3 regions of the Lactobacillus sp. WILCCON 0058 genome follow, and region 2 is predicted to be linked to each of the others. Evidence: a T-box and tRNA genes for the amino acid it is inferred to sense, from the RefSeq annotation. Region 2 holds a T-box; the other regions hold tRNA genes.

Region 1 (5,374 bases), 770 kb from region 2:
AACTTGTCTTTCAGCAGGTCTTGCACCATCTGCCCCATGACGGTTTTCTCCCCCTTTTGCCGGACCTGGTCCGCCTCATAATAGCCCAGGTTGATTCCTTCAATTGCCCCCCGGTTAAAACGGAGCTTGGCAACTTCCTGCCGGTTTTTAGCCAGGCTGGAAAAAGTGCTGTCCTGGCTCTTGGCCTTGATCAAGGCCTGCTTGGGGGCAATGGCCGTCAGCTTGGCCGCCTTGATAGCTTCTAAGACTTCGGCCTTGGACTTTTTGCCAGAAACGACCACTAATTTTGGCTGGTAATTAAAGCGCCATTGGCAGTATTCGAGGCAATTGTGCAAGTACTGGCTGGCTCCCTTGAAAGTAGCTGGAAAAGCCTTGCTCTCCTGGTAAACCAGGGCCAATTCATGCCCCTCTTTTAAAAGCTGCTCAATAGTCAAGGCCTCATCTTGGAGTTCGCCAAAAGAAGCAGCGAAAGTCGCGGCCCCATCCCGGTCCTTGACGATTTGCCCCACTTCCTGGTCAACTGCTGAGTGGCTGAGATTGGTCAAAAGCAAAGACAGGGCCGGCTCAGTCGTCAGCACTTGCGTAAGCGGCTGATCTTTTTGCCCTTGGTTCTCCTTGCGCATTTTAGCTATTTCCTGCTGACTGAGGGCCTTGATAGCAGGATTTTTGACTAAGCTGGCCAGGGTCGTGAAAGAGTAGCCAGCTTTCTTGCCCTGCTTGGCAAAAGCGGCCATTTTACCTGCTTGTCCTGCCTTGAAAAAGATATAGCGGCCGGGTTTCAGCTCTTTAGCTGAATTTTCCGCAACCGGGGTGAGGTCGGTCTGCCAGCAGGCCCGTCTGACGGCGCTGGTCTGGTCGCTCTTTTTCAAAACGTAAGCTGCTGGCTTGGAAGTTTTCGCGAGTCGCTCTTGCCCATTTTTCAAAGTCTGATAAGCCGTCCAATTATTTGTTAAAGCAGTCTGGCTGGCCAGCTGCAGGTCATAGCCAGCTTCCTTGATCTGCTTAATCAATGCATCTGGCGTTTTTTCATCGCTTAAAAATGTTGCCGGGATTCCTGCTTTAACCAATACTTTTTTAAATTTCCGGTAGCTGCTCTCCTGATGCAGCGGCCCAATCACCAAGGCCACTTCTTGCTTATTGGTCAAAGAATAGCGGTAAAGCGTGGCTTGCTGGTCATCGTCAGCCAGCTGGGCCTTGATATAGCTGGAGGACTTAACCGGCTTGAGGCTGCTTAAAGGCTGGCAGGGAATTTTTTCTTCTTTTAAGTCTTGCAAAAGCAAGCGGACGACCTGGTCGATTTCCAGCTCCTTCTTGCTTTTCTTCTGCTGGTCAGCCAGCTGGGCCTGCTTGTCCAGGGCCGGTTTAGCGACCTTGACAGCTGGCTCCTGGTGGACAGGCCCCTTTAAGCCGGCCAGGTTGACCACGATGATCCGCTGGCCGGACAATTGCTGGACATAGTTCTTGACTTGACTTTCCTTGGTAAAAGTCTGCCGGTCAAGCAAGTCAGAATTTTCCGGGCAAACCAGGGCCTCGTAGCCGCAAGTAGCAGCCGCCTTGGCCAAGTAGTCAGCTTTGCCAGGCAAATAGAGCAGCTTGATCTCTTGCCTGCTTTCAGCTTCCAGACTCTTTTTGGCCAGTTGCAGTTTGGGCAGCAAGACTTCGGCTGCCTGGCTGCCTTCTGTTCCCATAATCCCGCTGCCGATCAGCTGCTGGCGGCTTTTTACCAGGTCTTTGATCATCACGTCGTTTTCCCGCGCCCGGGCGGCTGGCAGGGCAAAAGCTGCCGAAACGCCAGCTTTTTTGAGGTAATCCAGAATTTTTTCATTTGTTTCCTGGCTGTCGGTTAAACCAGCAAAGACCAGAACAGCGGACCGCTTCTTCGCGGCAGTTTGGCTGGTAAGAAGGTCAGCGGGCTGAGCCGCCTCATATTTTGCCAGCAGCTTGGCTGAAGCCTTCCCGCTCTTCAGCTCTTTTGTGCCGTCCACCTTGACGTCCACCTGCCGACTGAGGCGGGCTACTTGCACGGCCCGGTAGGTCAGCCAGCCGGCTAAGACCACTGCTATAGCAATAACGATGGTCAAGATCCCCCAGCCGGTCTTGTCCAGCTTTCTCTTTTTCCTTGCTTCCTTGCGCATTTTTCAATCCCCCATTTTATTTTTTGAAAAAATTGCATTCGCTTCAGTCATTCTTATTAGTTAATCGCACTTCTATATATTATTCTAATCCATATTGTATTATGTATACAGCGCTAACAAGGGTAATATCATTTTTGTTTAAAATAGATTTATTTCTTTTGGGTTATCAAAAGTCCTATTTAATCTGTTTAAGAATTATTTGCCGGCGTGGACAAGGGAGCCTTTACTGTCTAAAATAAAAGGGATGAAAATCCAAGAACGAAATAACGGAGGGTGTCATGAAAAAGAAAGTTCTCTTGATTGCCTTTGCTGCCCTGGCTCTGACCGCCTGCTCCAGCAAAAAGACCACGACAGACAGCGAAAGCGCCAAGAAGGCAGCGAGCTCAATTTCCAGCTCAAATGTCGTCAAGCAGACCAGCAACAAAATTAATCTCACTAATTACAAGAAGATCAAGGTCGTTGAAAAGACCGGGTCCACCCCCAGCCAGGTAACTGACCTCCTGGGCCGGGAAGCTGACGCCAAGAGCAAGGCCAACACCAGCAAGCTGAAGGCCACCATTTACACTTGGGAAGGGGTCCAAAACGGCAGCGCCGGCTCCAACCTGGCCGTTGAATTCGCCAACGGGGTGGCGATCGCCAAGCAGATTTCCGGCCTTGTAGTCAACCGGTCCAAAAAGATTACGCCAAAAGACTACAAGTCCCTCAAGAAGGGGATGACCCAAGAAGAAGTCGAAGCCATTGTCGGCAAGCCCAATGGCTACTCAGAATCCGACTATTCCAATTCTGAAGTCGTCCTCTGGCTCTATACCAGTGGCCTCAAGAGCGACGGGCAAGCCAACTTCTACGTTACCTTCCAGAAAAACAAGCTGGTCGCCAAAAAAGCCCATAACTTTAACTAAAGCAAAAGAGCTCCCGAATACCGGGAGCTCTTTTTGGACCTAAAAAATAAAATAGAGATAGAAAGTATGGAGTAGAAGTAAGGAATAAAAGATAAAGTAGAAAATTGAAAAGGAGAAGGAAAAACAGAAAACAAAAAAGCAAGCATTCCTGCTTGCTTAAGTCATGCCCACTAAAGGAGTCGAACCTTCACTCTGTTGCCAGAACAGCGACCTGAACGCTGCGCGTCTGCCAATTCCGCCAAGTGGGCTTTCCGATGACAATATTTATAATAGCAAAAGTTTTCGGAAAAGGGAAGGGCTTTTTACAAAAAACTTGTCTTAATTACTTCCCCGCTGGACCAGGCACTGACCTTTCCGCTTTTTTCCAGCAAGAGCCGGCCCTGGTCGTCAAAGCCGGCGCAAATGCCGGAGATGGTCCGCCCAGCGATTTTCAAAGTAACCACCCGGCCAGGCAAGATGCTCAATTCCCGGTAGCGGGGCAGAAAATCCTGCCGGCGGCCTGCCCGGCAAATGACACAGGCCAAATCATCTGCCAAAAGCGGATCAAAATCCCCCGCGGCCAAGAGGCGGCCGGCCTGGGGCAGATTGGCCGGAAGTTCCGAGCCCAAGTTAAGGCCCAGACCGACTACTATCCCGCCTGCCACCTGCTCAGTCAGAATGCCGCCAACTTTTTTCCCCTGGAAATAGAGATCATTGGGCCACTTAAGGCCGATTTCCAGTCCATACCTGGCCCGTAAAAAATCGGCTGCTGCCGTCCCCACCGCCAGGGTCAGCAAGGGATTCTCTTGCTTTTCCAGGCAAACTGACAGATAAAGGCCATTTTTAGGCGAATAAAAGGCTCGCCCCTGCTTGCCATAGCCTTTCGTCTGTTCAATTGCACTAACGGCAAAAGGCGGCTTTTTCTTTTTGAGCAGCTCCTTGGCCAAATCCTGCGTAGAAGGCAAGACTGGATAGCTGTATATCTCCATCACTGCCTCCTAGGACAGGTGAACGCCCTTGTCAACATAGATGATGTCGCCAGTCAGGCCGCTGGACAGGTCGCTGAGCAAGAAAGCACAGCAGTTGCCCAGTTCTTCCAGGCTCACATTGACCCCGTCAACCGTCAAGGACCGGGACTGTTCTAAGAGTTCCTTGTGCCCGCCAATCCCCGTTACGGCCAAAGTCTTCATGGCCCCGGCGGAAATCGCGTTGACCCGGCTGCCAGTCTTGCCCAGGTCCCGGGCCAGGTAGCGGACGGAACTTCCCAAAGCCGCCTTGGCAATCCCCATCGTATTGTAGTTGGTAATGGCTCTTTCCGACCCGATAAAGGTCAAGGTAACGATTGAAGCCTTAGGGGCCAAAAGTTCCTTTTCCTGGGCGGCCTTGGCCACGGCAATCAAGGAATAGCTGGAAATGTTTTGAGCAGTCAGGTAGCCTTCCCGGCTGGAATTAAGGATGGACCCTTCCAGTTCGTTTTTCGGGGCAAAAGCCACCGCATGGACCAAGCCGTCGATCTGGCCAAACTTTTCTTTCACTTGGTCAAAAGCCGCGTCAATGCTCTCATCGCTGGCTACATCGCATTCAACCAATTTGTCTGCCGCTATCCCCAGCTTGAGCAGGCTCTTTTCCAGGCGGTCATTTTGGTAGCTGTAGACCACTTCCCCGCCCTGGGCCTTGATTTGCTCAGCGCAGCCCCAGGCAATGGACCGCTTGTTGGCCACGCCCATTACCAAAAACTTTTTTCCAGCTAAAATTCCTGCCATCTTCTTCACCTAAAACTTTCTGAAACGTTCATAGCGCCGGTTGAGCAGACTGCTAGCCGGCAGCTTTTGCAATTTTGCTAATTCTTCTTCTAAGACCCGGGCAATTTCCCGGCATTGGGCATCCTTGCTGCCCTCTTGCTTGATCACGCCCTCAATCACCTGCCCCTTTAAGAGGGATTCCGGCGTCAGGCCCAAGAGCTCAGCTGCTTCAGCCGCCCGGCCCGCGTCCTTCCACAGGATAGAGGCAAAGCCTTCAGGAGACAGGACCGAATACATGGAATTTTCCAGCATCCAGACCTCATCCCCGCAGGCCAAAGCTAAAGCACCGCCAGACCCGCCTTCACCGAAAATCACGCTGATAATTGGCGTTTCGGCCTGGCCAATATCTGTCAGACACTGGGCAATCGCCTGCCCCTGGCCGGCATATTCAGCTTCTTTGCCGGGAAAAGCCCCGGCGGTATCGATAAAAAGGAGCACCGGCCGCTTAAAGCGGGCCGCGTCTTTGACCAAGCGGGCAGCTTTCCGGTAGCCGGCTGGTTCCGGCTGGCCAAAGTGCTTGGCCAGGCGTTCTTCCAGCTTATGCCCCCGGCTGGTTGTG
Region 2 (5,374 bases):
AGAAAACAAACGTGAAAATGGTCACGCTCGCTGTCTTTATCACCACTTTTATGTCCGCGATCGAAGGCACCATTGTTTCGACCGCGATGCCAACCATTATCGCCGATTTGGACGGGCTGGCAATCATGAGCTGGGTGGTGTCTGTCTTTCTGCTGATGACGGCAGTCTCAACGCCAATTTATGGGAAACTGGCTGATAGCGTAGGACGCAAGCCAGTTTTTTTATTTGGCATCGGACTTTTTGTGCTCGGCTCAGCCCTCTGCGGCTTTTCGCATTCAATGGTGGAATTGATCATCTTCCGCGTCCTGCAGGGCCTTGGTTCAGGGGCTATTCAGACAGCCGGGGTGACCGTTTTAGCCGACATGTATGACATTGACAAGCGGGCAAAAATGCTGGGACTGACCTCGGGTTTCTGGGGCCTGGCTTCAGTTATCGCTCCGCTTTTAGGCGGCTTTATCGTCCAGCACTTGTCTTGGCACTGGGTCTTTATGATCAACGTGCCAATCGGCTTGATCGCCTTTTTGCTGGTCGCTTTCTACCTGCATGAGGATATTGCTAAAAACAAATTACAGATCGACCTCAAGGGCAGCTTCAGCTTAGTCATCTTTTTGCTTTCCTTGATGCTCCTTTTGCAGGGTCTGGAAAAAGGCTTCAGCTGGACCTTGCTGGCTTTGGCGGCAATCATGCTGGTCAGCCTCTGCCTTTTTGTCAAGGTGGAAAAAACTGCCGCTGACCCGATCATTCCCTTCAGCATTTTGAAAGACAAGGAATTTCTGTCGGTCAACATCTTACAGCTCCTGGTGTCCGGGGTCGTGATCGGCTTTGAATTCTATATCCCGACCTGGCTGCAGGGGATCAACGGGGTCAGCGCTTCAATCGCCGGCTTTGCCATTACGCCAAGCTCCCTTTTATGGGTCTGTGGATCCTTCCTGGCCGGCGACCTTATGGGTCGGTGGGGAACGCAGAAGTTCTTTGACGCCTCACTCTTTCTTTTGCTTGGGGCTGACCTGGCCTTTATCTTGATTCCAACCTACACGCCATTTTGGGTCTTCTGCTTGATTGCCGTCTTCAACGGGATTGGCTTCGGCAGCATCGCCACGGCCAGCCAGGTCCGGGCCCAGATGGTGGTCGACAAGAGCCAGGTAGGGGTGGCAACTTCTTTTAACACCTTGATGAAGTATCTGGGGCAGACCGTGATGATGGTCTTTTACGGGATGACCTTCAACGCGGTCGTGGCCAGCGGGCTCAAAAAGCACCCTTCCTTGACCAGTGAGATGATGAACAAGATTGTCTCCCCAGCCCAGGCTAAAAGCCTGGATCCGGCCGTTTTGGCTCCTTTGCGGGAAATCCTGCACTCAGCCATGCGGGGGATCTACATCGTTTCTTTGATTGCCTTGCTTTTGTCTTTGGTCTTCAACCATATCTACCGGCAGAAGAAGGACTAGGCAAAAATCTGAATGCAAACAAAAATCTGCTCACGGACTGGTGAGCAGATTTTTTGTTATTAAGGATTTAGTTTATTCTTTTTGTCCAAGGCCTTGAAAAAGAGCCAGCTAGCCAGGGAACTGAAGGCCAGGCCCTCACACCAGCCGCCTAAGACGTCGCTTGGCCAGTGAACGTGCAGGTACATTCTGGTAAAGCCAATCGACAGGGTGAAGAAGACGCAAAAGCCTATCAACCAGTATTTCAGCGGCTTCTTTTTTACCAGGACGACGATCAAGGCGATCAAGACCAAGGCCAAAGTCATAGAGCCGACTGAGTGGCCAGACGGGAAGGAGAAGCCGTCGGCGTGAACCGTTTTGTCCATCCGGGGCCGCTGGCGCTGAATGATGTTCTTGATAACCGAGTTGCAGTAATTAGCCGCGATCATGGTCAAGCTGGCGAAGACGGCGTGGATATAGTTCCGCCGGTAGATCAGGAAAAGGACCAGAATCACCGTAAAGACCGTGATGGTTAGCGTGTTGCCAAGCTGGGTCCAGTAAAAGGTCAGCTGCTTTTCGACTGGACTGTTGTTTCTGATGGCATTGTAGACTACCGTGTCAAAAGTTTTGATAAAGGGATTCTTGCTGGCGATCAGGTAGACCCAATAGGCAAAAAAGATGCTGAAGGCGCCGCCAAAAATTAAAAGCGGCTGATAATTAACTTTATTTTCTTTCGTATTCAATTGTTTTTAATTTTTCTCCTTGTAAAATTTTGGCCATGTGGTAAAGTATAATCGTTATAGAGAAAATAATAAAGGGCAGGGAGTAGTAGAAATTTTTCTTTCTTCAGAGAAGAGCCGGTGGCTGCGAGGCTTGAAAGAGAAATTTTGAACTCACCCGGACAATGCCAAAGTGTTGTTTCGCTTTAAGAAACATTTGAGTGTCACGCGAAAGCGTGGAACTTAGGTGGTACCGCGAAACAATTCGTCCTATGTTTGAACATAGGGCGTTTTTTGTTTTTAGGAAAGGATTTAGCAGATGTACAACCATAAAGTTGTCGAAAAGAAGTGGCAAAAGTACTGGCTGGAAAACAAGACTTTTAAGACTGGGACTGACCCAAAGAAGCCAAAGTACTACGTACTTGACATGTTCCCTTACCCATCAGGCAAGGGGCTGCACGTTGGTCACCCGGAAGGCTACACGGCTACTGACATCATGGCCAGAATGAAGCGGGCCCAAGGCTACAACGTCTTGCACCCAATGGGCTGGGATGCCTTCGGCCTGCCGGCTGAACAATACGCCCTGCAAACTGGTAACGACCCGGCTACTTTCACTGACCAAAACATTGCCCACTTCAAAAAGCAGCTGCAAGCTTTGGGCTTCTCTTATGACTGGGACCGGGAAATCAAGACCACTGACCCGAACTACTACAAGTGGACCCAGTGGATTTTTGAACAAATGTACAAGATGGGCCTGGCTTATGAAGCTGAAGTGCCAGTTAACTGGTCACCAGACCTGGGCACGGTTGTCGCCAACGAAGAAGTTATCGACGGCAAGACTGAACGGGGCGGCTACCCGGTTTACCGGCGCAAGATGCGGCAATGGATGCTGAAGATCACCGCTTACGCTGACCGTTTGCTGGATGACCTGGATGACTTGGACTGGCCAGAACCGATCAAGGAAATGCAAAGAAACTGGATCGGCCGCTCAGTTGGGGCTCAAGTAACCTTCAAGATCAAGGATTCAGACAAGAGCTTTGACATCTTCACCACCCGGCCAGACACCCTCTTTGGCTGCTCATACACGGTTTTGGCACCGGAAAACGACCTGGTCAAGGAAATCACTACGCCAGAACAAAAGGAAGCAGTTGATGCCTACATCAAGTCCATCGAATCCAAGTCTGACCTGGAAAGAACTGACTTGAACAAGGACAAGACCGGGGTCTTCACTGGTGCTTACGCCATCAACCCAGTCAACGGGGAAGAAGTGCCGGTCTGGATCTCTGACTACGTACTGGCAACTTACGGGACCGGGGCAGTTATGGCTGTTCCAGCCCACGACGAAAGAGACTACGCTTTTGCCACTAAGTTCGACCTGCCAATCAAGGAAGTCGTTGAAGGCGGCGACATCAGCAAGGAAGCCTTTGCTGGCGACGGTGCCCACGTCAACTCAGAATTTTTGAACGGCCTCCGCAATGAAGAAGCCAAGGCCAAGATGGTTGACTGGCTGACTGAAAAGGGCGTCGGCGAAAAGAAGGTCAACTACAAGATGCGGGACTGGAACTTCTCCCGTCAGCGCTACTGGGGTGAACCAATTCCGGTTATCCACTGGGAAGACGGGGAAACCACTTTGGTTCCAGAAGACGAATTGCCGCTGCGTCTGCCAAAGGAAACCAACATCAAGCCATCTGGTACTCCGGAAAGCCCGCTGGCTAACCTGACTGACTGGGTCAACGTTGTTGACGAAAACGGCAGAAAGGGCAAGCGGGAAACCAACACCATGCCGCAATGGGCTGGTTCAAGCTGGTACTTCCTCCGCTACATCGACCCGCACAACGACAAGGCTCTGGCAGACCCGGAACTCTTGAAGAAGTGGATGCCGGTTGACCTCTACATCGGCGGGGCAGAACACGCGACCCTGCACCTGCTTTACGCTAGATTCTGGCACAAGGTTCTTTACGACCTGGGTGTCGTGCCAACCAAGGAACCGTTCCAAAAGCTCTACAACCAGGGCTTGATCCTGAAGAACCATGAAAAGATGTCCAAGTCCCGCGGCAACGTGGTCAACCCAGACGATGTCGTTGACGAATACGGTGCAGACAGCCTGCGGACTTACGAAATGTTCATGGGGCCACTGAATGCTTCAATCGACTGGGACGACAACGGTCCTTCCGGTGTCAAGAAGTTCCTTGACCGGGTATGGCGGACTTTTGTCAACGACCTGGACCTGGACCCGATCCCGTCTGAAAAGATCAGTGACGAAAACGACGGCAAGCTGGACAAGATCTACAACGAAACGGTCAAGGTCGTTACGGAACACTTTGAAGAATTGCGCTTCAACACTGCTATTTCCCAAATGATGGTCTTCATGAACGCCTGCCAAAAGGTCGACAAGATTCCGCGGGAATACGCTGAAGGCTTCGTCAAGCTGATGGCGCCAGTTGCTCCGCACATGATGGAAGAAATCTGGCATGTCTTCGGCCACGACGAAAGCGTGCAGTTTGCTAGCTGGCCAACTTACGACGCAAGCAAGCTGGTTGAAAGCACGGTTGAAATGGCTGTTACGGTCAACGGCAAGAAGCGGGGCAACTTCCAAATCGCCAAGGATGCAAGCAGAGAAGAAGCCCAAGCAGCCGCAACCGCTCTGCCGCACGTCAAGGAATTTTTGGAAGGCAAGGAGATCAAGAAGGTCATTGTCGTGCCAAACAAGATCGTGAACATTGTTGCCAAATAATCTAAAATTTTCCTAAAAAATCAATTTATGGTATATTTCAAGCTGGATCAGGAATATGATAGTAGGTTGAAGTATAAGGATTAGGGAAGTTTTATGGCAAAAAACAAATCACAGACCAACTCCCAGGCCCAGCTTTTAAAGGGCTCGGCCTGGATGACTATTGGCTCTATCCTGTCGCGGATTCTTGGGGCGATCTATATCATCCCTTGGTATGCCTGGATGGGAAAGTATGGCAACTTGGCCAACTCACTGACGGCGAAGAGCTACAACATCTATAGCCTGTTCATTATCATCTCCACCGCGGGCATTCCAGGGGCAATCGCCAAGCAGATTGCCAAATACAATGCCCTTAATGAATACGGGGTCGGCCGCAAGCTCTTTAGGCACGGCCTGGTCTTGATGGGAGCTTTCGGGATTATCTCGGCGGCCTGCATGTACTTTTTGGCCTTGCCGCTGTCTGGCTTTAACCCCCAGGAAGTTCCGGTGATCCGGAGCCTGTC
Region 3 (5,374 bases), 1.2 Mb from region 2:
TCGGGGTCTGCAGGCGGTTCTTGGCATTGGAGATCTGGCTCAAGATGTTGCGGGGCAGGTACTGCTTGGGATCCAGGTCCAGCTGGCGGAGAATGCGCTTGACCAGGGTCACCTGCTCTGAAGGGTCAGCGATGGAGAAGTCCCGGTCATAGCCGATCAAGTGGCCGTCCCGGCGGAGGATACGGACGCAGAGAGCGTGGAAGGTGGACATCCAGATGCTTTCGGCCTGGTCGCCCAGGAGCTTGACTTCTCTTTCCTTCATTTCTTTAGCGGCCTTGTTGGTGAAGGTGATGGCCAGGATGTTCCAGGGAGCAACCCGCTTTTCTTCCACCAAGTAGGCGATCCGCCTGGTCAGAACCGAGGTCTTCCCACTGCCGGCCCCGGCGATTACCAAAAGGGGCCCTTCAGTCGTCTTGACTGCCTGGACCTGTTGCGGATTCAAACCTTGTAAAATCGTTGCTTCAGACATGCTTTTCCCTTTCAATAAATCAAAAAACTTAGCTTATCCATTATAGCAAAAAAAGCTGCCAAAAAGCTCTGGCAGCCTGGTCAAACCTGCTTAATTATCGTACTTATTCAGGTTGTATTGTTCAATTAAATTGATGAGTTTGGTCGAGTAGTCCGGGTCGGTGGCATAGCCGTCGGTGACCAGGGCCTTGGCCTGGCTCTTGTAGTCCTTGGCCGCCAAAACATCCTTGTACTGGTCCTTGTTCCAGCTGGTTCCCTGCTGGAAGAGGCGGACGTGGGCCCGGATAGAGGCTTCATAAGAGTCATAAATCTGGAAGCGGGCCTTGACGGTCACCCACTTACCATTGGTGTACTCCTTGGTCGTCATCACGGCCGAAGTGTTAGGGTTAGTCCCTTTAACTCCGAAGAGGTTGTTGTACTTCTGGGACAAGTCGCTTTGCCCGTAGTTGCTTTCCAGGCAGGCCTGGGCGATGGTGATGCTTGGCAAAAGACCGGTCCCCTTGTCAACCTTTTGGGAGATCGGCCCCACCTTTTTGATAAAGGCCTTCTTTTGCCGCAAAAGCTTAGCGGCTGCTTCCTGCTTGGCCAGTTCAGCCTGGCGGATCTGCTCTTGCTCAAGGGCCTGGCGGCGGTAGTAGCGGAAGGCCACGAACAAGCCCAGGCACAAGAGGATGATGGCAAAAACGCGGACCACGAGGATGGTGGTCGTCTGCTTGCCCTTACGTGTTTTTCTGTGTCCAGCCATACTTATCACCTTTCTAGCGCCGCTTCAGTCGCTGCTTGAGGGGCGCGGTAATGAGCGGCGTGATCAAGCCGCTGAAGACTGCTTCCAAAACGCCATTGACGGCCAGGGCCGTAAAGAGGATGACCAGCAAAGACTGCCCGCTCTTGGCCCCCAGGGCTAAAGCCAGCTTCTGGGGATGGCTGAAGTAGACCAGGTCAGACAAAAGGATCACCATGAGCGTATTGACCGCTGAAGCTAAAAGGCCGCTTAAGGCGTAAGCCAGAGGCCGCTTGCCCTCCCATTTATCAGCCAATTGCCCGGCCATGCCCGCTGCCCAGCCGGCCGCGACCCGGGGCAATAAGGCAATCAAGGGGTTCTGGAAAAGGAGAATGGTAACCAGGCCGTTTGGAGCAGCATATGCCCTGATCAAGCTGGTTAAGCCCCAGACCAGGCCAAAGGCCGCGCCGGCTTTAGGTCCTCTTAAAGAGGCAAAGACCGCGACTGTCAACGGAATCGTGGTGATGGCCGGCAGGCCCGGCAAAATCGTGATGTAACCCACATTGGGAATAAAAGCTTCCAGCAGCAGAATGGCCACAAAGACCGCGCTGATCGTTAGGTTCAGGGTCTTCTGTCTGGCTTCAGAATCGTACATTTAGACATCCTTCTATTCATCTTGCATTGCGTTCTATCCATTATAACAGATTGGAGGAAAAGCAAGTTTAAAGAATCAACAAAAAAGGAGCCGTTTCACAACGACTCCTTATCTTAGTGCGGACGAGAAGACTTGAACTTCCACGACCAAAAGCGGTCACAAGATCCTTAGTCTTGCGCGTCTGCCAATTCCGCCACGCCCGCAAATACATTTAATATTTTAGCAAAGCTGCCCTCATTTGGCAAGGGGGCCAGCGATTTTTTCCAATTTTCCCCGGCAGCGGCCACAGAAATACTTCTTGACGTTGACCTGCCGCTGGCGCCAGTAGTCCTGCCCGCATTGCCGGCAGCGGTAGTGCCAGCGGCTTCTTTTGCTCTCCTCTAGTCTTGGCGCATAGCGGCTGCCGCCCACCTTTTTCAAGAGCAGCTTGAAGTCCCGGTCCCTGTGCTGATAGCCCAAACCTGCCAGGTGGAGGTGGTAGTGGACCAGTTCATGTTTGATGATGCCCGGCAGATAATGAAGGTTTTCTTCCTTAAGAAAGAGCGGGTTAAATTCCAGGTGATGGTCAGATAATTGGTAGCGGCCACCGGTAGTCTTCAGGCGGCGGTTGATTTTCGCTTGGTGGAGAAAGGGCCGGCCAAAGGATTCAAGGGAGATCCTTTCGACCAGCTGCTGCAGTTCTTGTTCATTAATCATGGGATTATTGTAGCTGGTCAGGGCAGAAAAAGCCAACTTTTACTCTTCGGCCAGCAAGATCCCGTCTTTCATTCTTAAGCGGCGGTCGTAGACCAGGCCGGGAATTTCGTCGTGGCTGGCCACGATGACGGTCTTGTTTTCGCTGCGCAAGTCTTCTAGAAGCTTAACGAACTGGTCGACCCCTTCCTTGTCGATCCCCCGAGTTGGTTCATCCAGGAGGATGATGTTCTGGTCTTCCATCACGGCCTGGGTGATCCCCAGCTTCTGCCGCATCCCGACTGAGTAGTTGCCGACGGCTTGCGGGTTGTCCGGGTCCAGGTCAAAGGCCTTGAGCAGGTCCCGGGTCTTTTCGGGCTGGAAGCGGTGGTTGAAGTGGCCTAAAAAGGTCAAGTTGTCCCAGGCAGTTTCATATTCAATAAAGCCAGGGTTTTCGATCAAGGCACCAAGGTAGTCATCCTTGTCAGTGTGGATCTCCCCGCTGTCAGCTTTTAAGAGGCCGACGATGATTTTGAACAGGGTGGACTTGCCGCAACCATTGACACCGGAGATGTGGACCAGTTCACCCGCTTTGGTTTCTAAAGAGATGTCCTTTAAAACGGCCAGTTTTTTAAAGCTCTTCTTAACATGTGACACTTTTAACATACAAACTCCTCCTCGACTTAGAGTATATACATGTGGTGGATGGCCCGCCAGAGTGGGTCATAAATATTAGCGTATTTTGGCAAAAGCCAGGCCTTCTCCAGCCAGTAATGATAAAGAATTGGCAAGGTGCTGCTGATGACAATGATAAAAAACGGAAATTTCGCCTTGATGCAGGACAGGACCAGCATGAAGCAGACAATGAAGAGCAGGTAGTGGGCCAGAAGCAATAGGCTGCCAGTTAGGGCTGATCCAAAGCGAAAGAGCGGATTTTTGCCAAAGAAATATGGAAATATAGAGAAAAACAGGTAGATTGCCAGATCCAAGGCTAAGAGCTGGGCCAGGCGCTGGTCAAAAAAGTTCATCTTTCCCCGGGGAGCCAGCAGGGGGCGGACCGAACGGAAAGAGAGGATTTGAATTGCCGCCATGACGGTCAAGGCTGGCTGGATGTACAGGCTGATCAAGTTGGCATTCAGGTAGTACATGGGCATTTCACCCTTCCCGCCGTCTAGGGCAAACTGCAGGCCGCACCATAAGCTGACCGCAAAGTCCAAAATGAGCGTCAAGGCGATTAAACGTTGATAACGCGCTTTTAACATAAGCTATCCCCTCTCCACATTCTTCAAGTACCAAAGTCTTAGTAATACAGCCGTCAGCGCGATGTAAAAAAACGCCGTCGTCACGTAATTCAGATAGAAGATTGCGGGGGTGGGCAAACCTGCTATTCCCTTTTCCAATGGATTAGTGATATTGGTAATATCCCAGATATTGGAAATATTGGTCAAAACTCTTCCCACATCTGGAGCAAATTTTTCTTGCAAAATAATCACGAAGCCAATAACCGGCCCCAAAGACAAAGCTATGCTTACTTTGTTGATAAAAAGAGCCACGCTCAAAATAAACAAAGCATAAATTCCCCAACCAATACCGTTTAGGATGATCTTAATTAGCAAGTTCGCCAAGCTGTTCAGCGAAAAGTAGCCATACCCACCTTGCAAAATATCATTGCTAAACGCTGTATAAATGAATGGATGATAAAAAGTGTTGATCATCAGAATTTCAAGCAAACATCCTAGCCAGTACAGGCCAGTTGCTCCCCAAAAAGTATATCCCATGCACTTTTTAAAGAAGCTTTTCCAACCTGTTCGTCCAATCACACTGTACAATTCATGATTGTTTTTGATGTAGATTGCTAAAGCTGAACCTATAATAGGCAAAAGCAAAAAAATCGCAATGGAGCCAATCATAGTTTCATCAGTTCCATAAGGTTGAACTGTGTCGAACAAGTAGTTAAAAGCGTAATTATCAGTTGCTGATACAGGAAGGTTATCATAGATCGCATACTCCACTTGCCCTGCTATGATTAACAGGTACGCAACAATTCCTGTGATGATTAATCTCTTAGTTTTAGTTAACATTTTCCTCGCAAAATATAAAAAGGCGAAAGAGCATCTCCACTCATTCGCCTTTTGCTCACACCAATTAGCTACTTGTAATCTGCACTAAAGTGAAACTTCACTCTTGTTGAATGTGGATCATCCTTTTCTGTTCGAGCATCTCCCCAATACTTACGGTCTCTTAATCCAGTATTGTTAGCTGCATGAACAGTCTTGTTTTTCTTTAAAACGACCGTATTCGATCTTCTTTGAGCCTTATTGTTGATCAACTTCACCTTAATAACTCTGTTTGAGCCAGGAAGTGCGTCACCATTGAATGAAGCATACGATGATTGAGTCTGCTTAACATTAGGATTTCCCCAACTGCTCCATCTCCCATAGGATGACACATCTTCGGCACTAATAGTCCAAGTTCCCGCAGCTTGTACAACAGCCGCACTGGCAAATGGCAGTAGCAACATTCCACATAAAGCAGCTTTGGTTAACACTTTATGTTTCATTTTCTTATCTCCTTTCTATATAGCACAGTTATTATACAAATCAGTGAACAAAAAATATTGTTCACATTTATGATTATATTACACTTCGCCACTCTGTCAATACTTTTCCCTAAAAAACATAAATACTCACTTTTTGGCACTTTTTTAGTGTCATAGCCTGCATTTTTTAACCAAATTATTCTTGTTAAAAAACACACTTATCCTCTCTCAACATTCTTCACGTACCAAAGTCTTAATAATACAGCCGTCAACGCGATGTAAAACACCGCCGTCGTCACGTAGTTCAGATAGTAGATTG

The links. The T-box of region 2 lies ahead of leuS (leucine--tRNA ligase). A T-box ahead of a tRNA ligase gene usually reads a tRNA of that ligase, here a tRNA-Leu.
Region 1: it encodes a tRNA-Leu, which carries the amino acid that the T-box ahead of leuS (leucine--tRNA ligase) is inferred to sense. The anticodon was not compared.
Region 3: it encodes a tRNA-Leu, which carries the amino acid that the T-box ahead of leuS (leucine--tRNA ligase) is inferred to sense. The anticodon was not compared.

Annotation. Positions count from the first base shown of each region.
Region 1 covers NZ_JBUBHM010000001.1:926,149-931,522, reverse strand. Annotated here, with positions in the region: gene ACYVUU_RS04505 (polysaccharide deacetylase family protein) at 1-2,135, opposite strand, end outside; gene ACYVUU_RS04500 (DUF3862 domain-containing protein) at 2,414-3,034, shown strand; tRNA gene ACYVUU_RS04495 (tRNA-Leu) at 3,199-3,282, opposite strand; gene ACYVUU_RS04490 (biotin--[acetyl-CoA-carboxylase] ligase) at 3,337-4,002, opposite strand; gene fabI (enoyl-ACP reductase FabI) at 4,012-4,776, opposite strand; gene accA (carboxyltransferase subunit alpha) at 4,786-5,374, opposite strand, start outside.
Region 2 covers NZ_JBUBHM010000001.1:1,692,609-1,697,982, reverse strand. Annotated here, with positions in the region: gene ACYVUU_RS07770 (MDR family MFS transporter) at 1-1,445, shown strand, start outside; gene ACYVUU_RS07765 (phosphatase PAP2 family protein) at 1,505-2,164, opposite strand; T-box leader at 2,234-2,416, shown strand; gene leuS (leucine--tRNA ligase) at 2,460-4,874, shown strand; gene ACYVUU_RS07755 (putative polysaccharide biosynthesis protein) at 4,968-5,374, shown strand, end outside.
Region 3 covers NZ_JBUBHM010000001.1:459,308-464,681, reverse strand. Annotated here, with positions in the region: gene pcrA (DNA helicase PcrA) at 1-469, opposite strand, end outside; gene ACYVUU_RS02300 (glycoside hydrolase family 73 protein) at 560-1,213, opposite strand; gene ACYVUU_RS02295 (ECF transporter S component) at 1,227-1,844, opposite strand; tRNA gene ACYVUU_RS02290 (tRNA-Leu) at 1,962-2,047, opposite strand; gene ACYVUU_RS02285 (SprT family protein) at 2,079-2,540, opposite strand; gene ACYVUU_RS02280 (ABC transporter ATP-binding protein) at 2,580-3,182, opposite strand; gene ACYVUU_RS02275 (hypothetical protein) at 3,200-3,670, opposite strand; gene ACYVUU_RS02270 (hypothetical protein) at 3,782-4,597, opposite strand; gene ACYVUU_RS02265 (choline-binding protein) at 4,666-5,076, opposite strand; gene ACYVUU_RS02260 (hypothetical protein) at 5,274-5,374, opposite strand, start outside.